Regions from separate parts of the Enterobacter cloacae complex sp. HYC033_NIDB genome, predicted to be linked through region 4. Evidence: predicted binding sites of a transcription regulator. Region 4 holds the regulator's gene; each other region holds the start of a gene.

Region 1 (4,189 bases), 1.3 Mb from region 4:
TCGTTAAAGTCTTTCCACCATTCGCTTTTTGGCCAGTCGGCATGACGCAGTTGGGTATTTACAGCTGCGGCGGCGGCTTGCGTTTTTACTGGAGACACCGTGGCATGTTCCGGCGCGCAGGCGGCCAGCATAAAAACAAGAGGAGCACTCAGAGATAAAGTAAGAGAACGTTTCATTACGCCATGAACTCAAAAAAATAAAGGCGCAACTTACGCTTACTGACGTTCCGTTTTTTAGTAACGCGTGGCAATCCGCATATTGTTATACATTTTCATATCCGGAAATTTATTCCCCAAGACAATGATTTAATTTCATGTATTCATGCTAATTATGAATTGGCTGCTACACTTACTTCGACAGACATACGCAGGAGAGGCGAATGAAAATATTATTGTGGGTTATTTTGATTATATTTCTGATAGGGCTGCTGGTGGTAACCGGCGTATTCAAGATGATTTTCTGATTCTGTTGCCCGGCTCCGTGCCGGGCAAACTCTTCACACTTCGCTCAGGATTTTGACTGGATCACCCGGGCAATATCCGCAGACGTCTGTAGGGTACGGATCTCCTGAAATAATCCCAGCGCGTCGTCGTACTCTTTACGCAAATAACTCAGCCACTGCTTAATGCGCGCGACGTGATACAAGCCGGTATCGCCCTGCTTTTCCAGCCGCGTGTATTTTTGCAGTAGTTTCACCACATCCGCCCACGGCATCCGCGGCTCATTATATTTCACCACCCGGCTGAGGTTCGGCACGTTCAGCGCACCGCGGCCAATCATCACGGCATTACAGCCGGTCTCTTTGAGGCAGGCCTGCGCGCTCTCGTAATCCCAGATTTCGCCGTTGGCAATCACCGGGATCGTAAGCCGTTTGCGGATCTCGCCAATCGCCTGCCAGTTAATGCGCTCGGCTTTATAACCATCCTCTTTGGTTCGCCCGTGCACCACCAGCTCGGTGGCGCCCGCCTGCTGCACCGCGTCAGCAATTTCAAACTGCTTATCGCCGCTGTCCCATCCCAGACGCACTTTGACCGTCACCGGCAGGTGCGATGGCACCGCCTCACGCATGGCCTTTGCGCCGCGATAAATCAGCTCCGGATCTTTAAGTAGCGTCGCCCCCCCGCCGCTGCCGTTGACCAGCTTTGACGGACAGCCGCAGTTAAGATCGACGCCGTACGAACCAAGCGCTACCGCGCGGGCGGCGTTTTCAGCCAGCCACTCGGGATACTGGCCGAGCAGCTGGACACGCACCAGCGTACCGGACGGGGTACGGCTCTGACGATGCAGTTCCGGGCAGAGACGATAAAATGATTTTTCTGGCAGCAACATATCGACCACGCGCAGAAACTCCGTCACGCAGAGATCGTAATCGTTCACCTCGGTAAGCAGCTCGCGCACGAGAGAGTCGAGCACACCTTCCATCGGGGCCAGTAAAACACGCATTCTGAGTACCTGTGAAAAAAGACGCGCTATAGTAGCTGCTCTCTATGTATGTTGAAAGCCCGGCGTTCCATTGCGGAATGTCTGGTATGCCCAAAATTCATGATGTGATCCGTGGCACATTTTCAGGTTTAATTGTATGATGAATACGTCTCAGCAAGGCTTTCACCATGAGCAAATCACTGAATACTATCTGGCAATACCTTCGCGCCTTCGTCCTCATTTATGCCTGCCTGTACGCCGGCATTTTTATCGCTTCGCTGCTGCCGATTACGATACCCGGCAGCATTATCGGCATGCTGATCCTGTTTGTGCTGCTGGCATTACAGGTGCTGCCCGCGAAATGGGTTAATCCGGGGTGCTTCGTTCTCATTCGCTATATGGCCCTGCTTTTTGTGCCTATCGGCGTTGGGGTGATGCAGTATTACGATGTGCTTAAAGCGCAGTTCGGCCCGATTGTGGTCTCCTGCGCCATCAGTACGCTGGTGGTATTCCTGGTCGTCAGCTGGAGTTCACACATTGTGCATGGCGAACGCAAGGTCGTCGGGGAGAAAACAAAAAAATGATGGCGAATATCTGGTGGTCCCTGCCGTTAACCCTGGTGGTGTTCTTTGCTGCGCGTAAGCTTGCGGTGCGTTTCAAAATGCCGTTGCTCAATCCGCTGCTGGTCGCCATGGTGGTGATTATTCCTTTTCTGCTGCTCACCGGCATTCCTTATGAGCGTTACTTCGCCGGGAGCAGGATCCTCAACGATTTGTTGCAGCCTGCCGTGGTGGCGCTGGCGTTTCCTTTATATGAGCAACTGCATCAGATCCGCGCGCGCTGGAAATCCATCATTACCATCTGCTTTGTGGGTAGCCTTGTTGCGATGATCACCGGTACCTCGGTGGCCTTATTGATGGGCGCGTCGCCGCAGATCGCCGCCTCTATCCTGCCTAAATCCGTCACCACGCCGATTGCCATGGCCGTGGGCGGCAGCATCGGGGGCATTCCGGCCATCAGCGCCGTGTGCGTGATTTTCGTCGGTATCCTGGGCGCGGTGTTTGGTCATACGCTGCTCAATATCATGAAAATTCGTACCAAAGCGGCACGCGGTCTGGCGATGGGTACCGCCTCGCACGCGCTGGGCACCGCACGCTGCGCGGAACTGGATTATCAGGAAGGGGCATTCAGCTCGCTGGCGCTGGTGATCTGCGGGATTATCACTTCCCTGGTCGCGCCGTTTATCTTCCCGATTATTCTGGCAGTCATGGGCTAAAATTTGCGATGCGTCGCGCAAATTTCATTTTCATTTCATAAGTTGCACACATAATGAGATTTGGATCACATATAAAGGCCGTACGGCTCCGTACACTACCGATCCATTAACCTTGATGAGGCAACGTCATGCATCCACGTTTTCAAGCTGCTTTCTCTCAGCTTGCAGAGAATTTGCAATCAGCCCTGGCTCCGGTTCTGGCGGATGCGCATTTCCCCGCCCTGCTGACGGCAGATCAGGTCACGACCCTTAAACAGGCAACGGGGCTGGACGAAGACGCGCTGGCTTTCGCCCTGCTGCCCCTGGCGGCTGCCTGCGCCCGCGCTGACCTTTCCCATTTCAACGTAGGCGCAATTGCGCGCGGCGTGAGCGGAACCTGGTACTTCGGCGGAAACATGGAGTTTCTTGGTGCGACCATGCAGCAAACCGTCCACGCGGAGCAGAGCGCCATCAGTCACGCCTGGCTGCGCGGCGAAAAAGCCCTGCGCGCCATCACCGTCAACTATACCCCTTGCGGCCACTGCCGCCAGTTTATGAATGAGCTGAACAGCGGTCTTGAACTGCGTATCAACCTGCCGGGACGCGCACCGCATACGCTGGGTGATTACCTGCCGGATGCTTTCGGCCCGAAAGATCTTGAGATCAAAACCCTGCTGATGGACGAGCAGGACCACGGTTATGCGCTCTCGGGAGATGAGCTGAGCGAAGCGGCCATTGCCGCCGCCAATAAAAGCCACACGCCCTACAGCAAATCTCCAAGCGGCGTCGCCCTTCAGTGCCGCGACGGCCGCATCTTCACCGGCAGCTATGCAGAGAACGCCGCATTTAACCCGACGCTGCCTCCGCTCCAGGGTGCCCTGAACCTGCTTAGCCTGAACGGGTATGACTACCCGGATATTCAGCGCGCAATCCTGGCTGAAAAGGCCGATGCGCCGCTGATCCAGTGGGACGCGACCGCAGCCACGCTGAAAGCGCTGGGCTGTTCAACCATCGACCGCGTGCTGCTGGCATAATCTGTTCGGCGGGCAGAGTTGCCCGCCAGTCTGACGAAAAACCCCTCAGTTGAATCGCTGTTTCTTGCGCTAACCAGGCGGGTACAGTAGCCTGAGGGAAATTTCATCATCGGTACGAGCCATCTGCATGTTAAAGCGCGTGTTTTACAGCCTGTCTGTCCTGGTCGGCATACTGCTGTTGATCGTGCTGGGTCTCGACCGCTGGATGAGCTGGAAAACAGCCCCCTACATTTTTGATGACCTACAGGATCTCCCCTACCGTCAGGTTGGTGTGGTGCTTGGCACCGCCAAGTATTACCGCACTGGCGTCATAAATCAGTATTACCGGTATCGTATTCAGGGCGCGCTGAACGCCTATAACAGCGGCAAGGTGAACTATCTGCTGCTGAGCGGCGATAACGCGCTGCAAAGCTATAACGAGCCGGTGACGATGCGCAAAGATCTGATTGCCGCAGGCGTCGACCCGGCCGATATCGTG
Region 2 (4,189 bases), 2.1 Mb from region 4:
GAATGATTGAAGCAGAGTGTAGAAGAAATGAAAGAGGATGAGTGTCAGAAAGCGTAAGGAAATGCCGCATCAGGTGATGCGGCATACGATCATCAGGCCAGGGTGCTAATGCGCGCCAGCTGTTCGAAGTAGTCCGGGAACGTTTTTGCCGTACACTTCGGATCAAGGATAGTGACTGGCGTATCTGACAACGCCACCAGCGAGAAACACATCGCCATGCGGTGATCGTTGTAGGTGCCAATTTCTGCAAATTGCAGTTTTGCCGGCGGCGTGACGCGAATGTAGTCTTCGCCCTCTTCTACCTCGGCCCCCACTTTACGCAGCTCGGTTGCCATCGCGAACAGGCGGTCCGTCTCTTTCACACGCCAGTTGTAAATGTTTCGCAGCGTGGTGGTGCCTTTCGCAAACAGCGCAGCGGTGGCAATGGTCATCGCCGCATCCGGAATATGGTTCATATCCATATCGATGGCGTTCAGCTCACCGTGGGTGCAGGAGATGAAGTCATCGCCCCAGGTCACCACCGCGCCCATTTTTTCCAGCACGTCAGCAAAACGGATATCGCCCTGCACGCTGTTGCGGCCAATGCCCGTCACTTTAACCGTACCGCCTTTAATCGCGCCTGCGGCAAGGAAATAGGAGGCGGATGAAGCATCGCCTTCAACCAGGTAGTGGCCCGGGGAGTGATACTGCTGCGCTCCGCGCACCACGAAACGCTGATAAGACTGGTTTTCCACCTCAACACCAAAGGTGTTCATCAGGTGCAGGGTGATATCAATGTACGGCTTAGAAACCAGGTCGCCTTTAATGTTGATGACGGTGTCCTGTGGTGCCAGCGGTGCGGTCATCAGCAGCGCGGTCAGGAACTGGCTGGAAACGCTACCGTCAACCTCAACATTGCCGCCAGTGAATCCCCCGCGCAGACGCAGGGGCGGGTAATTTTCCTGCTCAAGATAATCAATCTGCGCGCCGCCCTGACGCAGGGCATCCACCAGATGGCCGATCGGACGCTCTTTCATTCGCGGCTCACCGGTCAGCACAATATCGTTACTCCCCAGACACAGCGCTGCGGCCAGAGGACGCATCGCGGTACCGGCGTTACCCAGGAAAAGCTCCAGCGCTTCAGCAGAATGTAACGCGCCGCCGTTACCGGTGACTTCACAACGGGTACGATCGTCAGACAGCGCGTACTGAACGCCCAACGCTTTCAGTGCATTGAGCATATGGCGCACGTCATCGCTGTCCAGCAGATTAGTGAGGACGGTGGTGCCGTTTGCCAGAGCTGCCAGCAGCAGAGCGCGGTTCGAGACACTTTTTGAACCAGGCAGATTAATGGTGCCATCTACCCGCGCGATAGGTTGTAACGTCAGGGATTCCATGAAACTCAACTCTCAACTCAACATAATAAAAACCCCGCAGGAACGCTGCGGGGGTGAAAAACAGCCAATTAACCGTGACGACGTTCGAAGTCGATCATGAAATCAGTCAGGGCTTTAACGCCCTCCAGCGGCATGGCGTTATAGATAGAGGCGCGCATTCCGCCTACCACACGGTGGCCTTTCAGCGCATGCAGACCCGCCGCGAAGGACTCTTCCAGGAACACGTTATCCAGGTTGCTGTCCGCCAGCTGGAACGGCACGTTCATGCGCGAACGGTTAGTTTTGGCGACATCGTTACGGTAGAAATCGCTCTTGTCGATCACGCCGTACAGCAGTTCAGCCTTTTGCTGATTGATCTTATCCATCTGCGCCACACCGCCTTTTTGCTTCAGCCATTTGAAGACCAGGCCGGAGAGATACCAGGCAAACGTTGGTGGGGTGTTGAACATGGAATCGTTGTCGTTCAGGACGGTGTAATCCAGAATTGACGGGCAAGACTTATGGGCTTTCCCCAGCAGGTCTTCACGCACAATAACGATAGTCAGACCCGCAGGACCGATGTTTTTCTGGGCACCCGCGTAGATGACGCCGTAGCGGCTGACATCCAGCGGGGTGGACAGAATGGTTGAAGAGAGATCCGCCGTCACAATGACATTTTCGCCAAAGTCTGGCTCTTCGTGAATGGCAATACCGTCGATGGTTTCGTTCGGGCAGTAGTGAAGATACGCGGCGTTGTCAGAAAGCTGCCACTCACTCATCGGCTTCACGGCGCGCAGACCGTCAACGGTCACTTTGGCATCGATGACATTCGGCGTGCAATATTTGTGCGCTTCTTTTACCGCACTGGCCGCCCAGTAGCCGGCATCAACGTAATCAGCGGTGGTTTTGTCGCCCAGTAGATTGAGCGGGATACCCGCAAACTGGCCGCGTCCACCGCCGTGACAGAACAATACTTTGTAGTTCGAGGGAATGTTCAGCAGATCGCGAAAATCCTTTTCTGCTTCTTCCGCCACCTGAATAAACGCTTTACCCCGGTGGCTGACTTCCATCACCGACGTACCCAGACCGTTCCAGTCACACAGCTCCTGTTGAGCTTGTTTGAGCACGTCTGCCGGTAACATTGCCGGACCTGAACTGAAATTAAAGACTTGAGCCATTTCCCCTCACCACGCTAAAAGCCATAAGTTATAACTGTGGATATCGGTTTTATCATTCAGTGACACGCGCCGCAATGTCTAAAACTGATGGCCGAAGAAATGTGCCCCTCGTCACACAATACAATCTGCCGTACCGTTGTCACAAAACCGACAAAATCGCTGTCAGGTGTTACGTTTAGCCCGGCTAACCTTCGTCCATTCTGGATTCGTACAGCGGGGGCATAATTGATGTTCGCCCGCCTGCATAACCACGACATGACTACATTTTATGCAGGCGTACTCGCCCGCTTCAGGTACAGTTTGTATCGCTCGATGAGCATATCCGGCAGGATGCACAGGCCGGGCTTCACCTCATCGTCGGAATAGTAATAGACGCTGATTTGACCATTCGTTTCCATAATCGCCAGACGCACCTGCCCCAGTTGCTCAACGCTGCTCAAACGGAGTTCCATAAAGAACTCAAACTCCGTCATATTGGCGCTTTGCACATTCTCCCAGGCCAGTTGACCATCTTCGACAATCACCACCGGCTTCCCTTCGAGCAGATCTTCCAGTTTCTCACTTTTCGACATCAGCCACATGACCAGCCGGTACAGCAGTGCAAGCGTCACGAAGACGATAAAGACCGGCACCATCGGCACATCGTCATAAAAGGCAACGTCCCCTGCCGCCGACCCCAGCGTCAGGATGATCAGCACTTCAAACAGCGACATCTGCCGCACGCCGCGACGTCCGGTGATTTTCAGAAACAGGAAAACGAGTACAAAGGTGTACAGGCTGCGCAGCGCTACTTCGCCTAAAAACTCAGGAGGGACTTTATCAAACGCCATCCGCTGGAGATCGAAAGCTTTCATTTTTTTATGCCTTAACAGTAGGTTACTGCTTATAAGCATAGTCCAGCCATTTATTTTCGCCGGAGATAGCACCCGTCACGCAAAACCCGTATCATTGCGCGCTTTACGTACGATAAAAGTGAACGCCATGACTCAAACGTTTATCCCCGGCAAAGACGCCGCTCTGGAAGATTCCATCGCTCGCTTCCAGCAGAAACTGACCGACCTGGGCTTTAATATCGAAGAAGCCTCCTGGCTGAATCCGGTGCCTCACGTCTGGTCCGTGCATATTCGCGACAAAGACTGTGCGCTGTGCTTTACCAACGGTAAAGGCGCGACCAAAAAAGCGGCGCTGGCCTCTGCGCTGGGTGAGTATTTTGAGCGTCTGTCCACCAACTACTTCTTCGCCGACTTCTGGCTGGGCGAAACTATTGCCAACGGTCCGTTCGTTCACTATCCGAACGAAAAATGGTTCCCGCTGACCGAAAACGATGAACTGCCGGAAGGCATTCTCGATGCCCGCCTGCGCGCGTTCTACGATCCGGAAAACGAACTGACCGGCAGCATGTTGATCGACCTGCAATCCGGCAATGAGGATCGTGGGATCTGCGCCCTGCCGTTCACCCGTCAGTCTGACGAGCAGACCGTTTATATCCCGATGAACATCGTCGGCAACCTGTATGTGTCTAACGGCATGTCTGCCGGTAATACCCGCAACGAAGCGCGCGTGCAGGGATTGTCTGAAGTTTTCGAGCGTCATATCAAAAACCGCATTATTGCTGAATCCATCAGCCTGCCGGAGATCCCGGATGACGTGCTGGCG
Region 3 (4,189 bases), 1.3 Mb from region 4:
GCTGGTGATTGCCTCGACAAAGACAGGGTTTTGCGGCAGGTCGTCGCCAAAGATTTCATTTAGCGTCAGCAGGGCGCTAACGCGTTCTGCGTCGCTGCTGGTAGCGACAATGGCCTGAAACTTGTCGCTCAGCGGATCGCGTACGTCAATGGCGTTGCCCTGTTCGTCCGTACCGCTGACGTAGCGCATCCAGCCCGCCACCCCCAGCGCCAGTAATGGCCAGGCGGTGTTACGCTCAAGATGCATGCGGATCCCTTCCAGCATGCGCTGAGGCAGCTTCTGGCTGCCGTCCATGGCGATTTGCCATGTACGATGCTGTAGGGCCGGGTTGGCGAAGCGGTCAAGCAGGCTGTCAGCATAGGCTGTCAGATCAACGTTGGTGATGCGCAGCGTAGGGGCCTGCTCATTCAGCATCAGCCTGCGGGCCGCCTCGCGGAAACTGTCGTCCTGCATACATTCATTTATGTGCGCGTAGCCGGCAAGGTAGCCCAGATACGCGAGGAAGGAGTGACTGCCGTTCAGCATCCGCAGCTTCATCTGCTCCCAGGGCAGGACATCCTCAACCATCTGTACGCCTGCCACCTCCCACTCCGGACGCCCGGCGACAAAGTTATCTTCCACTACCCACTGAATGAACGGTTCACAGCTGATGGCGCAGGGATCTTCAACGCCAAGTTCCTGGGTGATTTCCGCGAGTGAGACGTCGGTGGCGGCGGGCACGATTCGGTCGACCATGGTACCAGGGAAGCTCACGTGCGCCTCGATCCATGCGGCCAGCTCTGCGGAACGCTTTCCGGCCATGCCGAGAACGGCATTTTTCACCACATGGCCGTTGTCGGGAATATTGTCGCAGGAGAGCACGGTAAACGCCGGCAGGCCCCGCTCGCGGCGGCGATGAAGGGCTTCAACCAGAATACCCGGTGCGGAATGCGGCTCAGACGGGTGCTCAAGATCGTGCAGGATGCGGCTGTTCCGCATATCCAGTTTTCCCGTCGCCGGATCGATACAGTAGCCTTTTTCGGTAATGGTGAGGGAGACAATTGCCACCTGCGGTTCGCAGAATTTCTCAATAATGGCTGCCAGCGAGTCGAGTTTGGCGTTCAGGCACTCTTTTACCGCACCGATAATAATGGGCTGATTGCCTTCGGCACCTTTCTCCAGCACGGTAAACAGATGATCCTGCGCCCGGAGCTGGCCCATAAGGACATCGCCGCTAAAGAGGCTAATCTCACAAATTCCCCAGTCGCCTCCTTTGGCATTCAGTACCCGGTTTGTTAACAACGCCTGATGCGCCCGGTGGAACGCGCCAAAACCGAAATGGACGATGCGGGAGCGTAACTGCTCGCGATCGTAGCGGGGTTGCTGGACATGAGCAGGAAGCGCGGTGGAGGCAATAGTCTTCATGTAATACACACCTGATTAACCATTAATTAACAATGCCAGTGTAAAGTTATATGACAACAAATTAAATTGGTAAGCCGTAAATATCCCTGTTATGTGAGTTTGATCAATCAATGCCGCGTGCTGTATTGACCACTTCGATTAAACATGTATGGTAGTCGTCATTGAAGTAACACATATTGGTATAACAACTTGAGAGGGTGGGGCAATGGAACAAACCTGGCGTTGGTACGGGCCGAACGATCCGGTTTCTCTTGATGATGTGCGTCAGGCTGGCGCAACGGGTGTAGTCACGGCGCTGCATCATATTCCGAACGGTCAGGTGTGGCCGGTAGAGGAAATCCAAAAGCGTCAGGCTCAGCTGGCAGAGAAGGGGTTAACCTGGTCTGTTGTGGAAAGTATTCCGGTTCACGAAGATATCAAAACCCACTCCGGTGAGTGTGATACCTGGATTGCGAATTATCAGCAGAGCATTCGTAACCTGGCAGCCTGTGGTATTGATACCGTCTGCTACAACTTTATGCCGATCCTGGACTGGACGCGTACCGACCTGGAATATGAAATGGCCGATGGTTCGAAGGCGCTGCGTTTCGATCAAATCGCTTTTGCGGCTTTCGAACTGCACATTCTGAAGCGTCCGGGGGCGGAAGCAGACTACACCGCCGAAGAGCAGCAGCAGGCGCTGGCGTGGTTCAATGCCGCCGGTGAAGCGGACATTGAGAAGCTGGTTCGCAATATCATCGCGGGCCTGCCCGGTGCGGAAGAGGGTTATACCCTCGATCAGTTCCGCGCGCGCCTGGCGGAATATGGCGATATCGATAAAAACCAGCTGCGTGAAAACATGGCGCACTTCCTGCGCGCTATCGTGCCGGTGGCAGAAGAAGTCGGCGTGCGGCTGGCGGTTCATCCGGACGATCCACCGCGTCCTATTCTTGGCCTGCCGCGTATCGTGTCTACGATTGAAGATATGCAGTGGCTGAAAGAGACGGTGGACAGCATCTACAACGGCTTTACCATGTGTACGGGCTCGTATGGCGTGCGGGCGGATAACGATCTGGTGCGGATGATCGAAACCTTCGGCGATCGCATTCATTTCACCCACCTGCGTGCAACCTGCCGTGAAGAGAACCCGAAAACCTTCCATGAAGCGGCGCATCTTGGCGGCGACGTGAACATGGTTGCGGTGGTGGATGCCATTCTCTCTGAAGAGGTACGTCGTAAGCAGGCGGGGGATGTACGTCCTATCCCGTTCCGTCCGGATCACGGGCACCAGATGCTGGACGATCTGCGCAAGAAAACGAATCCAGGGTATTCGGCGATTGGCCGTCTGAAAGGGATGGCGGAAGTGCGCGGTATCGAGCTGGCGCTGAAAATGACGAAGTATCCTGAACTTCTTTAAGCCTGATCGCCCGGTGGCGCTACGCTTACCGGGCCTACGAAAAACCGGCTCTGAGGCCGGTTTTTGTGTTTTTGTAGGCCGGGTAAGGCGCAGCCGCCACCCGACAAACGCCGCAATCAGTCAGCACGACCCATATAGCGTTTTTCTTCGATATGGATACGGATTTTCTCGCCCGCTGACAGGTACTCTGGCACCTGTACGACCAGACCGGTAGTCAGGGTAGCCGGTTTGTTACGCGCACTTGCAGACGCGCCTTTGATGCCCGGCGCCGTTTCAACAATTTCCAGATCAACGGTCTGCGGCAGCTCCAGCGCCAGCAGCACGCCATCCCAGGTCAGCACCTGCATGTCCGGCATCCCACCTTCTGGAATAAACAGCAGCTCTTCTTCGATCTGATCTTTAGTGAAGATATACGGGGTGTAATCTTCTTTATCCATGAACACGTATTCGTTGCCGTCGATGTAGGAGAAATCAACGTAGCGACGGGTGAGGGTCACGGTATCGACGATATCGTCGCCTTTAAAACGTTCTTCCACTTTCAGGCCGGTGCGGACATCGGAGAAACGCATTTTGTACAGCGTTGCTGCGCCGCGGGCGCTGGGTGCCTGAATGTCGATATCTTTCACAATCAGCAGTTTGCCGTTGTAATTCAGTACCATACCTTTCTTAATTTCGTTCGCTCTTGGCATTGCAGTAATCCTGTTTACGGGAGGTAAAAAATATCGCGCCAAATTACTCGCGCGCGGCCTTTCAGGCAAGCGGAATTCGTGGGTTTTGCTATCAATACATAAAAGGTGTTACTGTGCGCGCAATGCCCGACTGCGCGGGCATCTGCCACCAACAGAGAGCATGTATGGATTGTCGTTCCGACTGTGGCGCGTGCTGTACCGCACCGTCCATCTCAAGCCCCATTCCAGGCATGCCGGAGGGCAAGCCTGCCAATACCCGCTGCGTTCAGCTCTCTGACACTAACCTGTGCATGATCTTTGGCTCGCCCCTGCGCCCGAAGGTGTGCTCCGGGCTCCAGCCAACCGCCGAAATGTGCGGCAGTACGCGCCAGCAGGCCATCACTTATCTGCTTGAGCTGGAAGCGCTCACCGCGCCTTAGACATCTTTGATTCGCGTCAGGCAGCTCAGCGTCAGGACGCACATCACCAGCGCAATCCAGAACACCGTATGATAGTTCCAGATTTCAGCCACAACGCCCGCCAGTGAGCCTGCAATAATCCAGCCCACGCGGGTGGTATTAGTATAAAGGGTGGTGGCAGAGCCTGCCTGACCCGGCATCAGATCCTGGAAGTAGAGCATGCCGATACCGGCCAGGATACCGATGTAAATGGCGTTCAGCAGCTGTAAAGCAAGAAGCAGGGCTGGCGTATGAACCGTCAG
Region 4 (4,189 bases):
CGGCTAATACGCGGTTCGTTTTAACCGGCGCGTTAACCAAATCCCGTGATGCGGGCGCTGACGCCATGCCACCGACGAAATGGTGTGCATGGTGTTCAGGTGCCCGAGAACGCGCTGTAAATGCTGCTCAAGGGTGCTCATCGGCCCGTGGGTCAGCGTCTCCGGCGCTTCCAGAATGTTCGAATCCCCTGACTCGCCCGGCGCGTCATACTCCAGACGCTGCTGACAGCGCTGCAACGCAATTTCACACGACTGCAAATAGCGCTGCGCCAGATCCGTCGTCAGCATCGTGTGCTCCCGCGCCAGCGTCGTCATGGCATTGATGTGCTCGACGATAAACTGGCTGTGCGTGACCCACAGCTTCATGTCAGCCAGATAGTGCGCGTTAAAGCCCGGCTCCTGCATGGCCTGGTTAAGGGAGTTGAACAGGGCGTTATGCGCCTGGTTGACCTTCATGCGCTCGTAGGCCAGCGGAGAGGGCTGCGGGTCATCGCTTAGAATAAGACGAATGGCCTGCTGATCGGCTTCGAGCGCGTCGTGGGCGTTCTGCCTCAGCAACCCGCTTTGCCACTGCGGCCACAACCAGACCATGCCGCCAAAGGCGATCAGGCAGCCAATTAGCGTATCGACCAGCCGGGCAATAATAAACTGTTCCCCGTTAAGCGTGAGCAGTTGCAGGGTATACACCGCCGTGACCGTAAAGCCCACCATCGCCCAGCCGTAGTTTTTGCGGATGATCAGGTAGCTCACCAGCGTGATCGCCAGCATACCGGCCAGGGTATAGCCTTCCGGCACGTGAAAGTGCAGCGTCACGCCCGCGATAATCAGCCCCGCCATCGTACCGCCCGCCCGATGCAGAATGCGCACCCGCGTGGCGCCATAGCCGTTCTGGGTGACAAACAGCACGGTCATTAAGATCCAGTAGGGTTTCGGCAGGTGCAGGGCCATTCCCATCAGGCTGGCGATGCTCAGCATCACACTGATCCGCGCGGCATTGCGCAGGGCGGAAGATTTCAGTGATAGATAGCTTTTGAGCGCGGGCAGCAGCGGCAGCCGTTTTTGCTTATCGGCCATCAGGTCCCGGGCATAAAGCGGGCGCTGGGTGCGTAACACCCGGGCGATGCGGCTGAAATGCCAGGCAGCAAATTGCCCGACCGGGTTATCCGCGTGCTGACGCGCAATCTTTTCCAGCGCGCCGAGCTGTTTGTCCATGTTAAAGCGCGTCGGGTAGCGGTGATAGAGGATATCGTCAGCCAGCACCCGCAGGCGGGCCGCGACGGTCTGCGCGTTCCAGCGGATCACCGCTTCCGCATGGCTGCGCTCCACCAGCTTTTGCACCTCTTCCGGATTATGAAGGCTGACGGAGATATGCTCCTGCAAATCCAGCCCGACCTGGAAGGTTCGCAGCAGCCGCTTGTATTCATGATTTTTGTTGGCGGCAAGCATGTGCAACTGCTGATAGCACTGGCTGATCAGATCCACCACTTTTTGCTGGCGCGCCAGCAGCGGCGGCAGGGATTTTTCCGGGTCGGTATGTTGAGTGAGCAGGGTGTATTTTGCTTCGCAGTATTCAGCAAGTTGCACGTAGAGCAGGCTCAGGGATTCGCGCAGCGGCTGTTCCCGCCACAGCCAGAACCAGAACCAGTTAAACAGCCCGTACCACAGCGTGCCGAGGGCGTAGATCAGCAATGGCTCCCACACCGGCATATTGCCCGCAAGGCTTAAGGTGAAGATGGCGGCAATCAGCGACGCGGGAAGCAGGCGGGCGTGCAGCGAGCTGATTTCGGCGGTGACGCCGAGCGTCATCGCCAGCACGGTCAGGATCAGCGGCAGAGGAATGTCGCGGGCCAGTAAGAGTTGTACGGCAAGGCTACAGCCGGCAAACAGGCAGCCGCCAATAATCAGACGTTTAAAAAAGCGTTTATGCGGCGTATCCAGACCGGCAATGTTGCAGCAGGCGGGCACAAGAGAAAACAGCAGGCCTTGCTGAAGATGTCCGAGGATCAGGCCCACGGCCACGGGAAGACACAACACCAGCGTTTGTCGCAGTGCGTAGTTAACTTCCGGGTGATAGATCAGCCTGCGCCACATGAGGAGTAGAGACAAAAACGGCGTGCCACCCTGCGGCGGCACGCCGTTTGACCGAAATTAACGGGTTCCGTAGACCACGATAGTTTTACCGTGGGCAGAGATCAGGTTCTGGTCTTCCAGCATCTTCAGGATACGGCCCACTGTTTCACGGGAGCAGCCGACGATCTGACCGATTTCCTGGCGGGTAATTTTAATTTGCATACCGTCAGGGTGGGTCATGGCGTCTGGCTGTTTCGCCAGGTTCAACAGCGTCTGCGCGATACGACCGGTCACGTCCAGGAAGGCGAGGTTACCCACCTTCTCAGAGGTCACTTGCAGACGGCGTGCCATCTGGGAAGAAAGACGCATCAGGATGTCAGGGTTGACCTGAATCAGCTGACGGAATTTCTTGTAAGAAATTTCAGCCACTTCACATGCTGTTTTTGCACGAACCCAGGCGCTACGTTCCTGGCCTTCTTCAAACAGGCCCAGTTCACCGATAAAATCGCCCTGGTTCAGATAAGAAAGGATCATCTCTTTCCCTTCTTCATCTTTGATCAGCACGGCCACCGAGCCTTTAACGATGTAATACAACGTTTCCGCTTTTTCACCCTGGTGAATCAGCGTGCTCTTTGATGGGTACTTATGAATGTGGCAATGAGACAAGAACCATTCGAGAGTCGGGTCTGTTTGCGGTTTGCCAAGCACCATGCGCTGTTATCCTCTGTTATAAGCTGTCACCAGAGTCATAAGATGCATCCGGACTCTGGGGTTGCAATCGAATTCTTACCCATACCTGGGAAGTCGGCTGTCGTAACGTTTCGCAGCCAGTAAAGTTTGATGTCCTCTGCATACATGTGTAACGTCAATGTATTACTGTAGCATCCAGAGTGTTTTAGCATAGCTTTCGCCGCGTGTCTCCTGGTGTCTCGCTTCAGCATGACGCAGGTCGCCTTCCGTTGCGAGAAATGTAACGTACACGTAATCTGTCATAAAAAATGCAACGTTGGAGTGAGTGAATATGCAAGCGCGTGTGAAATGGGTTGAAGGGTTAACGTTCCTGGGCGAGTCTGCTTCCGGGCACCAGGTTTTGATGGATGGCAACTCCGGCGATAAAGCGCCAAGCCCGATGGAAATGGTGCTGATGGCGGCGGGCGGATGCAGCGCGATCGACGTGGTGTCGATCCTGCAAAAAGGCCGTCATGACGTGACCGATTGTGAAGTGAAGCTGACGTCGGAACGTCGTGAAGAGGCGCCCCGCCTGTTCACGCATATTAATTTGCACTTTATCGTCACCGGCAAAGAACTGAAGGATGCGGCGGTCTCGCGTGCGGTTGACCTGTCTGCGGAAAAATACTGCTCTGTGGCGTTAATGCTGGAGAAAGCGGTAAAAATCACCCATTCGTATGAAGTGATCGCGGCTTAATTTTTGGCGGGTGGCGCTGCGCTGACCCGCCCTACAAAAGCTACAACTGCACGAACGTATGCCGGATAAGCGAAGCGCCATCCGGCAACAGGTGTCACGCGATCTGCTTTCCTTCCATCAGCCGCTGCACCAGCGGTGTCATGATCAGCTCCATTGCCAGCCCCATTTTTCCGCCCGGTACCACTAACGTATTCATGTGCGAAATAAACGAACCCTGTAGCATCGCCAGCAGCCAGGGGTAATCAATGCCTTCCAGGTTGCGGAAGTGGATCACCACAAAGCTCTCGTCCAGCGACGGGATGCTTTTTGCAGCGAACGGGTTGGAGGTGTCCACGGTGGGGACGCGCTGGAAGTTAATGTGGGTTCGGGAGAACTGCGGCGTCAGGAAGTTGATGTAATCGTCCATGGAGCGCACCACCGAGTCCATGACCGCCTCTCGCGAATGGCCGCGCTCGCTCATGTCACGCGTCAGCTTCTGGATCCACTCAAGGTTAACAATCGGCACCACCCCCACCAGCAAATCCACGTGGCGCGCCACGTCGTGCTGAGGCGTCACCACGCCGCCGTGCAATCCTTCGTAAAACAGCACGTCAGTCGGTTCCGGCAGCGGCTGCCAGGGCGTGAACGTGCCGGGGACCTGGTTCCAGGGCACGGCTTCATCGTAGGTGTGGAGATACTTGCGGGACTGCCCGG

Evidence for each region. Region 4 encodes CRP, which controls carbon source genes, mostly activating them, when cyclic AMP is high. Its sites were predicted from a motif close to ATGTGANNNNNNTCACAT; they were not measured.
Region 1: O1721_RS18980 (CidA/LrgA family protein) is a predicted target of CRP. The motif match lies at 1,546-1,563, and genes of this name have one in related genera.
Region 2: serC (3-phosphoserine/phosphohydroxythreonine transaminase) is a predicted target of CRP. The motif match lies at 2,633-2,650, and genes of this name have one in related genera.
Region 3: uxuA (mannonate dehydratase) is a predicted target of CRP. The motif match lies at 1,496-1,513, and genes of this name have one in related genera.

The regions. Positions count from the first base shown of each region.
Region 1 covers NZ_CP115123.1:3,952,310-3,956,498, forward strand. Annotated here, with positions in the region: gene mdtQ (multidrug resistance outer membrane protein MdtQ) at 1-176, opposite strand, end outside; gene yohP (small membrane protein YohP) at 380-463, shown strand; gene dusC (tRNA dihydrouridine(16) synthase DusC) at 508-1,443, opposite strand; gene O1721_RS18980 (CidA/LrgA family protein) at 1,611-2,006, shown strand; gene O1721_RS18985 (CidB/LrgB family autolysis modulator) at 2,003-2,698, shown strand; gene cdd (cytidine deaminase) at 2,827-3,711, shown strand; gene sanA (outer membrane permeability protein SanA) at 3,839-4,189, shown strand, end outside.
Region 2 covers NZ_CP115123.1:2,474,439-2,478,627, reverse strand. Annotated here, with positions in the region: gene aroA (3-phosphoshikimate 1-carboxyvinyltransferase) at 93-1,376, opposite strand; gene serC (3-phosphoserine/phosphohydroxythreonine transaminase) at 1,445-2,533, opposite strand; partial or broken gene O1721_RS11755 (DUF421 domain-containing protein) at 2,696-3,387, opposite strand; gene ycaO (30S ribosomal protein S12 methylthiotransferase accessory factor YcaO) at 3,515-4,189, shown strand, end outside.
Region 3 covers NZ_CP115123.1:3,978,134-3,982,322, reverse strand. Annotated here, with positions in the region: gene O1721_RS19105 (mannitol dehydrogenase family protein) at 1-1,404, opposite strand, end outside; gene uxuA (mannonate dehydratase) at 1,610-2,800, shown strand; gene yeiP (elongation factor P-like protein YeiP) at 2,917-3,489, opposite strand; gene O1721_RS19090 (YkgJ family cysteine cluster protein) at 3,654-3,908, shown strand; gene setB (sugar efflux transporter SetB) at 3,905-4,189, opposite strand, start outside.
Region 4 covers NZ_CP115123.1:350,609-354,797, reverse strand. Annotated here, with positions in the region: gene argD (bifunctional acetylornithine/succinyldiaminopimelate transaminase) at 1-7, shown strand, start outside; gene O1721_RS01805 (YccS/YhfK family putative transporter) at 4-2,091, opposite strand; gene crp (cAMP-activated global transcriptional regulator CRP) at 2,149-2,781, opposite strand; gene O1721_RS01795 (OsmC family protein) at 3,092-3,496, shown strand; gene O1721_RS01790 (phosphoribulokinase) at 3,591-4,189, opposite strand, start outside.